DNA from 2 places in the Salipaludibacillus sp. HK11 genome. Region 2 is predicted to be linked to the other one. Evidence: riboswitches for the same ligand, from Rfam matches in the RefSeq annotation. Region 2 holds a riboswitch; the other holds the start of a gene.

Region 1 (5,020 bases), 2.4 Mb from region 2:
AGGGAAATCCTAGTATTATCCAAACAGACGTTTTAATTAGAAAAATATTGGAAGCTCCGATAGAGCCTGTCATTGTTTTATTTGATGATGCGGGATACCCAGGCATTGGTCCTGGAGAATCGCGTATGAGAGGCGTAGCGAATTCCCCTTTTATTCAAGTGTTAGGTGTTATCGCAGTTGCTGCTCATACAGATACAGACGATTGGTCAAAAGTGGACGTATGTGTTGATCGCTATGGAAATATTACAGAATACGGTGTTGACAAAGCTGGGATAAAAGAAACAGAAATAAAAAGAATACGAGGGGATACTGTGGATCTTTTAAATGTCAATGAAGATCCAATCATTATTGGGGTTGGTGATGTAGGAAAAATGGGAGGGTATGATGACTTTGAAAAAGGAGCCCCTGTCACAAAAAAAGCGATTCAATTGATTTTGGAAAGGAGTGGTCTAAGTGACCCACCAAGATGAAAGCAAGATTGACCATCCTATTTCAGAAGACATCCATGAAAATGAGCGTTGTCTAAAAAAGCGAGTTGGTATTGGTGAAAGTTTTGACGTAGGTGTTAGAAAAATATCTGTCCTCGATAAAGAAGTTCAATTTTATTTTGTAAATGGATTGTGCGATATTCAATACATTATTGAATTGTTAAAAGAACTAATGTTTCTTGATGCGGTTGAACAAAAAAAATCTAGTGTAAAAGAGCAGATTTTAAACCGGCTAACTCATGTACAAGTAGAAGAAGTAGGTACGCTAGATGAAGCCATCGTAGAAATGTTATCAGGGTTAATTTTTATTCTCATTGAAGGAGATTCCAAAGCCCTTGTGATTGATGTGAGAAATTACCCTGGGAGAGGCCCTGAGGAACCTGATACCGAAAAAGTTGTCAGAGGAAGTCGAGACGGTTATACGGAAAATATTATTGAAAATACTGCATTGACAAGAAGAAGAATCCGCGATGAACGATTAAGAAACGAAATTATGCGCGTTGGCCGTCGATCTAAAACTGATATCAGTGTTACTTATATTAAAGGCATCGCGGATCCGAAACTTGTGAAAATTGTTCAGAAAGAGTTAAAAGGCATTGATATCGATGGATTAACCATGGCTGATAAGGCTGTTGAAGAATTTGTAGTTAAACAAGGATATAATCCATTTCCGATGGTTCGCTATACCGAAAGACCTGATGTGTGTGCAACTCATTTATTGGAAGGTCACGTCGTTTTATTTATCGATGCATCTCCAAGTGTGATTATTATTCCAACAACGTTTTTTCACCATGTACAGCATGCTGAGGAATATCGTCAAGCACCGATGGCGGGGACTTTTTTTCGATGGGTGAGATTTTCAGGGATTCTATTTGCTTTATTTATTTTGCCATTTTGGTTGTTAATGGTACAAGAACCCGAGCTTCTTCCCGATGCTTTCGACTATATTGGTCCTTCAGAAGATTCGAATGTACCGGTATTTGGGCAGATTGTTTTAGCAGAGTTAGGAATAGAATTATTAAGGATGGCGGCGATCCATACACCTTCTCCATTAGCAACAGCATTAGGACTTGTTGCTGCTTTGTTAATTGGAGAAATTGCAATAGAAGTAGGACTGTTTATTCCTGAGGTAATTCTCTATGTTGCGGTTGGCGCGATCGGAATGTTTGCAACACCAAGTTATGAATTGTCAGTTGCATTAAAAATACTACGACTCGTTCTTCTGTTTTCGGTGGCGCTATTCAACGTCCCAGGGTTTGTCCTAGGTACAGCGGTACTGTTTATCCTGCTCGTACGATCAAAAACCCTAGGGGCGCCATATATGTGGCCGTTCCTACCTTTTTATCCAAAAGCGTTATTTGATATTATTTTCCGGCAGGCAGTACCAATTAAACGGAAGAGACCGAGTATTGTTCATCCGCAGAATGTAACGAAACAAGATGGTTAATAAATTTTCTAATGTATTCGTATGTTAGTTGCATGATGGATAAGAGTGTGATATTGTAAAAAAATAAAATATGGTATAAGATAAGTTATAATGTAGGTAGAGGTGCAAAAAGAATTAGTAAATAGCCTGAGTAAAAGGAAACGATGATGGCTATTGAAAGGTCAATTTGCCGAAGTAACTAAAGCAACTTACTTTAGTTTACTGGGGTGTAGTTAAATAAACTGCTCACTGTCACTGCAATTTGTAGTGGAGCACTAACCTTGATGGATTGCCGGAAACGGAACTCCCAAAAGGGAAATGAGTGTGATTCACATTCATTTCTCTTTTTCTATTGTTCAAGTGTGAGTAAGGTTACAAGGAGTGGGTATATATGGGGTTATATGGAACAAGTAAGATTAATCAGGAGGGTCATTTAACAATTGGTGAAGTTGATGTCACTACTTTAGCTGAACAATATGGCACACCTCTTTATGTATATGATGTGAAAGATATTCGTAATAGGGCGTCAGAGTTTCATCATGCGTTTGAAAATCAACAAGTGCAGTATCAAATAGCTTATGCTAGTAAAGCTTTTAGTTGTATTGCAATGATTGAATTGGCCGATGAACTAGGATTAAGTTTAGATGTTTGTTCAGGTGGGGAACTCTTCACTGCATTGCAAGCTGGATTTCCAGTAGAAAAAATTCATTTTCATGGAAATAACAAAACACCAGATGAACTTGAAATGGCTGTGAAAGAAGAGATAGGATGTATTGTGGTTGATAATTTCACAGAATTATCTTGGCTTATGGGTCTAACGGAGACGTTGAATACAAATATCGACGTATTGATTCGAATTACACCAGGTGTAGAGGCCCATACACATGACTATATCTCAACAGGACAAGAAGATTCGAAGTTTGGCTTTGATTTGAACAGTGGTCAAGCGAAAAGAGCAATAAAAATGATTTTAACGCATTCCCATTTAAAATTGAAAGGTGTTCATTCTCATATTGGCTCACAAATTTTCAATGCAGAAGGTTTTGAGGAGGCAGTTAAAGCGATTTACTTATCGCTAGCAGAATGGAAACAAGAATTGGACTATTATCCTGATGTATTGAATGTAGGTGGAGGATTTGGCATTCGTTATGGAAAGCACGACCACCCACTTCCTCTGCATGAGTATATTGATAAAATGGTGATGGCAGCAAAAGAAGAAGCCGGAAAATTAAATATGCCTGTGCCAGAAATTTGGATTGAACCAGGAAGAGCATTAGTAGGAGAAGCGGGCACAACGTTGTATCGAATTGGTTCGAGAAAAGATATTCCTGGGTTAAGAACGTATATTTCTATTGATGGTGGAATGACTGATAACATTCGACCGGCATTATATCAAGCTGAATACGAAGCTATTTTAGCTAACAAAGCCGATCAAGAAAAATCAGAAGTTGTTTCTATTGCAGGCAAATGCTGTGAAAGTGGAGATATGCTCATTTGGGATTTGGCATTACCTCCAGCTATTCAAGGAGACTTACTTGCCGTATCTTCAACAGGAGCTTATGGCTATTCGATGGCAAGTAATTACAATCGTATTTTACGTCCAGCGGTTGTATTTGTGGAAGACGGTGAACATCATTTGGTTATTGAACGTGAGAAGTTTGAAGATTTAATACGACATGAACGTTCCTACAAGCAACTTATTATGCAAAAAGGATTAGACACACAGATAGGTCAAAATTAACCTCGAAAAATCGAAGGAAATAGAGCGGTTTGATTGTTTTGTTTCCTTCTTTCGTATTTCTCGTGTAAAATAGAAACAATATACATAATTTAATTGAAAAAATGGAGGTAATAATGATGAAAAAAGGTACAATTGCTTTTGAAAATGGTGAAAAGATTGAGATTGAATTTTTTGCTGATGAGGCACCGGGAACGGTAGCTAACTTTGAAAAATTAGCGAACGATGGTTTTTATAATGGTTTATCTTTCCATCGAGTGATTCCAGGTTTTGTCGCTCAAGGAGGATGCCCTGAAGGAAATGGTACAGGGGGACCTGGTTACACAATTAAGTGTGAAACAAAAGGGAATCCACATAAGCATCAAAAAGGAAGTCTTTCAATGGCTCACGCTGGTAAAGACACTGGGGGAAGTCAATTCTTTTTAGTACTTGAACCACAGCCACATTTAGATGGTGTTCATACTGTATTTGGTCAGGTAACAGAGGGGTTAGATATTCTTCCAAGGATTAAAGCAGGCGATCAAATGTCAGAGGTTAAAGTTTACGAAGCATAAAATATGTCCAAAAACGTTCAAATTCTCATTTGGACGTTTTTTTTGAGCAAAATGAAGAACAAATGAAACATCTTGTGATACACTATACAAAATGAATAAACCGTTCCTTCGGGGTAGGGTGAAATTCCCAACCGGCGGTGATGAGGCGCAATAGCCTTTAAGTCCGTGACCCGTTGCTTATATTTAAGCAACGGTGGATTTGGTGAAACTCCAAAGCCGACAGTATAGTCTGGATGGGAGAAGGATATGACGGTTGAAAAAGATGGTTATCTAGGAGAAGTGTGTCTTATGACATTTACTGTTCCTAGAATCACTCTTTTTTACGGAGAGAATTGAATTTTGGTTTTCTCTGTAAACTTTGAGCATCTTTTTCTGCACAAATCATATTCTGAAACTATGTCCTGAAGGGAAATTCCTTTTAGGGCTTTTTTGTTTTAAAAAAAATTGAGTTAAATTACAATTTTTTATCTCAGTTTGATTGATGACTAGAAGTATACGTTTATATAACAGGAGGGTTCGACTTATGGATAATAACTATATGAAATTAGCGATCGAGATCGCAAGACAAACAATAGGACAAACAGCTCCGAACCCTGTTGTAGGGTGTGTTATTGTCAAGAACGGTGAAATTGTTGGTATGGGGGCGCACTTAAAAGCAGGGGAACGTCACGCTGAACGTCACGCTCTTCAAGTCGCTCAAGCCAATGCCAAAGGGGCAACGATGTATGTCACATTGGAGCCTTGCTCACACCATGGACGAACACCTCCTTGTGCTGATGCTGTCATTGAAGCTGGAGTATCCAAAGTGGTGATT
Region 2 (5,020 bases):
ATGCGGATGGAATACCAACCAACGTAACGACAACACCTGCTACGATTGTTGTTAGTTTACGATTCCAATTCATCTTGCGCATCACATAAGAAACACTTACTTCCAAGAGTGAGATCGCAGAAGATAAAGCGGCAATTGCTACAAGGAAGAAGAATAGTATTGCAAAAAATGTTCCTCCAGCTCCCATTTGAGCAAATACTTCAGGCAACGTGATAAAGATTAAACCTGGCCCACTCGCAGGGTCTAGCCCAAACGTAAACACAGCTGGGAAAATCATAATACCTGCAATAATCGCAAATAACGTATCAAGTACTACAACTCCACCGGCAGCAGTTGGAAGTTTCGTATCTTTCGGTAAATAACTTGCGTACGTAATCATCGCACCCATACCTAATGAAAGAGTGAAAAATGCTTGACCAATCGCGGCCGAATAAACATTTGGATCTCCAAAAGCACTCCAATCTGGAGTAAATAAGAATCTTAATCCTTCTCCAGCACCGTCAAGTGTTAAACTATAACCAGCCAATATAATTAAAATTAATGCTAATAAAGGCATAAAAATACGGTTAGAAAGCTCAATTCCTTTTTTAACACCGAAAAATACGATGCCAATAACGATTGCCATGAAAAGGAATTGCCAGAAAACAGGTCCTCCTGCTCCTCCGATAAAGTCTACGAAGAAATCTTCATATCCACCTTGCCCCACCGCTCCAGCGGCACCGGTTAAGTAACTAAACAGGAAGTAACCGACCCAACCTGCAATAACTCCATAGAAAGATAAAATCAAGAATGATGTCACAACACCTAGTACGCCACCGATTACCCAAGGTTTTCCTGGGGCTATGTTGTTAAACGAGCCTACCACATCCGACTGCCCTCGTCGACCAATTGAGAATTCAGCTAGCAATACCGGAAGTCCAACAAGAAAAATACATAATACATAAATTAATAAAAAGGCCGCTCCACCGCTATCGCCTGTTACATACGAAAAACGCCAGATATTTCCTAAACCTACCGCTGAACCAACTGCGGCTAAAATAAAGCCCATTCTCGTGGCCCATTGTTCCCGTCCATTATTCATAGTCATAACTCCTCTCTTTCATATTTTAATATTTATTCGCTCTTTGCCATCTTATTATAATTGTCTGACAATTGTCAAAGAGTTTCGGTATATATTATATAAGTGTCCCAATTATTCTTATTTGCTAAGCTGCTTGATATAATCTCACAATGACTGTTTTTAGGATAAGAATTGTTATTGCAAACGTCACAGCCCCAGCTAATAATCCAATCCAAACACTTCCAGAGAAACCTAATGCTAAAAACGAAATTGTTGCTATCACCCCAACAATTAGTGCATAGGGTAGTTGTGTCAGCACATGATCTATATGATGACTACCTGCACCTGCTGAGGATAAGATCGTCGTATCAGATATAGGTGAGCAATGATCTCCAAATATCGCACCGGCAAGTACAGCAGCCAATACTGGTAGAATAAGCGTAATATCCGTTATCGCTGCAATTTCCCCTGCAATCGGAAGCATGATTGCAAACGTCCCCCATGACGTACCTGTGCTAAATGCCATAAAACCAGCAATAAGGAACAGTAAAGCAGGAAGGAACCCTAATTGTATATGCTCATCAACCAATGAGGCCAAGTATTCACCCGTTCCTAGATCACCAATGATTTCAATGATTGTCCAAGCGAATAATAAAATATAGATGGCAGGAAGCATCGATTTTACACCTGCCCATAATCCAAGTCCTAGATGTTTCATTGGAAGTTTTCGTAATAATGAAATGGCAATCGTCATTACTAAACTGATTAATCCCCCATACAACAATGCTGCAGCAACATCAGTATTTTCAAACGTAGCTAGTAATGATCGTTGGCCTTCCTCTGTTCCCTGAATACCTGTAACCACCATAAACAGGACTGTTGCAATGATAAGTGTAACGATCGGCCAAATTAAATCGGCCACTTTACCATCCGCCATAGGGATTGCATCTTCGCTATCACCTGGAACTGGCCCCTTTTCCTTATCTACAAGTTCACCCGTATTCTGAGCTCGTTCCTCATGCGTTCTCATCAGACCTATATCCAACTTAAAATATGCTACTGCAAAAACGAGCAAGATTGCAAAGATCGCATAAAAATTCATCGGCGCAATGAACAAAAAGGCTTGAAGGGCTTCATATTGAGTAACCCCATGGGTAACTAAGATTCCACCAATAATCGTAATAATGTATGCCCCCCAGCTTGAAACTGGAGAAATAACACAAATTGGTGCAGCTGTTGAATCGACAACATATGCTAGCTTTGCTCTTGAGATTTTATGCCTATCTGTGAAGGGACGACTAACATTCCCAACGGTCAGACTGTTAAAGTAATCATCAATGAAGATAATGATCCCTAGGAACCCTGCAACAAACTGAGCAGCTATTCGCGATTTGACTTTTGTCAATGCCCATTCGCCAAAAGCTCTACTACCTCCTGTCACCGTAATAAGTGCTGCAATCATACCAAGGATTAATAAAAACAAAATAATGTAAAATTCCCAAGTATTTACTCCACCCTCAGAAATAAAAATACCTGCAACAATAGTGAAAATTTGCGATATTGTTTCATTAAGAAATAACTCTTCTGATTGGTTTATCATCAATGCTCCAACAACAATTCCTATCCCAAGAGATAACAATACTCGTTTGGTGATAATCACCATTACAAGCGCTAAAACCGGTGGTAATAATGTTAAAATACCATGTTCCTCCATTTGGATCCTCCTAAAAATAAATTAATTCCTACAGATAATCGTTACATTGCTACAAATAGACAGCCAATTCGATATATAATTCAATCCTTCTGACACATAACAATTTCCGACAAATTTCGCAACGTGTCCATAGTCTCTTTTATGACTATGATACCCAAAACTTATCCACCACTCAAAAATCTTTCGTTTCCTAACCATCAAAAAACGACAAAGGAAATTTCCCTTGCCGCTTCATAATGAAGTCAAGATGTCGATTCCCCATCAACTGAAGTAGTACTCCACTAAGGTTTCCCTTTAGTGACAGTGTTACATTTATTTAATGTAACCCCAGCTATTATATCCCGGACAGAACATAATAACTTCGGCAAAACTCCCTTTCAGAAACGGTCATCGTCGTCCAAACTCTCGTTTCCTACTTCTGCATTTTGCGCCTCTACCTCACCGTAAATGAGGTATTTACTCTTTATTTAATTACAAATCCGAAACTTATCATATCAAAAGATTCTTTTCTTTTCAACTGTTTTATTTTTGGATCTAATTGCTTATATTTCTGTCAGTTTCCATATCGAAATCTTCACTAACTTCTTCTTCTGGTCTTTGGATGACAGCTGGCGTCATTCCACCTTCACCACCCGGTCCACTATAAAAATCTGGAACTTCTCCAGGTATCCATACCATTGCTACAGGAATCGATGTTTTTACCACTTCCGTATTTGTCGCAAATGGAATAACAACCTTAACATCGACTTCAATTTCTATCGAGATACTCATGTACGTATTATTAATTCCAACAGATACAATGTTCTCCTTCAGTTGCGGCTGCACATCTCCAATCGCTGATAAACGAACAGGAACTCGAGGTCCTAAGTGTGCGAGTAGTGCGTTGTTAGTCGCTTGACCTAAAGGAATCATATGAATAATTCCATCTTCAGAAAATGTCGCTCCTTCGCTATGGACATCGACTTCATTCGGAATACGAAGATCCTTCACTCGTCCATGTTCAATATCATTTAAATAATTCTGCACACGTTTCGTAGTCTCTTGTAACACCCGATTATATATAACTTGATTGTATTGAACAGACATGACCTTCCCGTCTTCATCTCGATCAAATTCGACAAGATTCTCCAATTCCGTATCCTCAAGGATATGACGAGATATCGCATCATTGATAGCTAATGTACCAATTCTTTGCGTCTCAGTAGTTGCGATCGCCATCAATGTCGGTCTGATACCTTTTTCTACGATGATCAGCCCCTGGACTGTTAAGATAATGAAAATGATAAACGAAATCATTAATACATAACGAAAAGGAAGAGGTCCTTTTTTCTTACGGCTAGGCCGCGTGGTGCGAAATACTTTCATTTTGATTCCCCCTCCCCACATTCATATGCAAGGAGAAACAAAGATTGTACTAAAAAATTCTCCAAGATTGTCTCCTGAAGAATTTTTTCTATTTTTATATTCTTTCATAGATAAGAAACGTATGCGAATACTGATTTTTCTCATCAACAATTCCTTGTTCTTCAGATACGATTTCCCAATCTTTTTCACTAATTTCAGGAAAGAAAGTATCTCCTTCAAAGAATTGATGAATTTTTGTTATGTACAATCTTTCTGCTTTAGGAAGAAGTTGTTCATAAAGTGTCGTCCCACCGATGACAAAAAATTCATCTCGCTCTTTCATCAATTGATCAACATCAGACAACTCGTGAATAATTTCTACACCTTCCACTGAAAAATCTCGATCTCTTGTCAAAACAATATTTCGTCGTTTCGGTAACGGGCGCCCAATCGACTCGAACGTTTTCCGCCCCATGAGGATTGGATGACCCGTCGTGATTTTCTTGAAATATTGTAATTCTGCCGGTAAGTGCCATGGCATATCACCGTTTTTCCCAATCACTCTACCCTCTGCAAAGGCAGCAATCATCGAAATCATACCGACACCTCACCTTTAATATGAGGATGAGGATTGTAGTCAATTAATTCAAAATCATCAATCGTGAAGTCTTCAATTTTTTTCCGATTAGGATTTAATTTCATTTTTGGTAGCGATCGGGGTTCTCTCGTTAACTGAAGATTCACTTGGTCTACGTGATTGAGGTATATATGCGCATCTCCTAATGTATGCACAAAATCGCCTACTTCTAATCCACACTCTTGCGCGATCATCATCGTTAACAACGAGTAAGATGCTATATTGAACGGAACACCTAAAAATGTATCTGCACTACGCTGATAAA

What was found. Region 2 has a riboswitch for lysine ahead of ACM26V_RS12815 (Na+/H+ antiporter NhaC family protein). Riboswitches for the same ligand answer to the same signal wherever they lie in the genome.
Region 1: it holds a riboswitch for lysine, as region 2 does, so the genes downstream of both, lysA (diaminopimelate decarboxylase) here and ACM26V_RS12815 (Na+/H+ antiporter NhaC family protein) in region 2, are expected to answer to the same signal.

Annotation. Positions count from the first base shown of each region.
Region 1 is NZ_CP181045.1:197,893-202,912, forward strand. Features, by position in the region: gene ACM26V_RS01215 (stage V sporulation protein AE) at 1-470, shown strand, start outside; gene ACM26V_RS01220 (spore germination protein) at 454-1,935, shown strand; lysine riboswitch at 2,025-2,201, shown strand; gene lysA (diaminopimelate decarboxylase) at 2,306-3,655, shown strand; gene ACM26V_RS01230 (peptidylprolyl isomerase) at 3,772-4,206, shown strand; FMN riboswitch at 4,307-4,455, shown strand; gene ribD (bifunctional diaminohydroxyphosphoribosylaminopyrimidine deaminase/5-amino-6-(5-phosphoribosylamino)uracil reductase RibD) at 4,730-5,020, shown strand, end outside.
Region 2 is NZ_CP181045.1:2,630,647-2,635,666, forward strand. Features, by position in the region: gene ACM26V_RS12810 (sodium-dependent transporter) at 1-1,081, opposite strand, end outside; gene ACM26V_RS12815 (Na+/H+ antiporter NhaC family protein) at 1,206-2,774, opposite strand; lysine riboswitch at 3,038-3,218, opposite strand; gene yunB (sporulation protein YunB) at 3,309-4,139, opposite strand; gene ACM26V_RS12825 (dihydrofolate reductase) at 4,234-4,716, opposite strand; gene ACM26V_RS12830 (thymidylate synthase) at 4,713-5,020, opposite strand, start outside.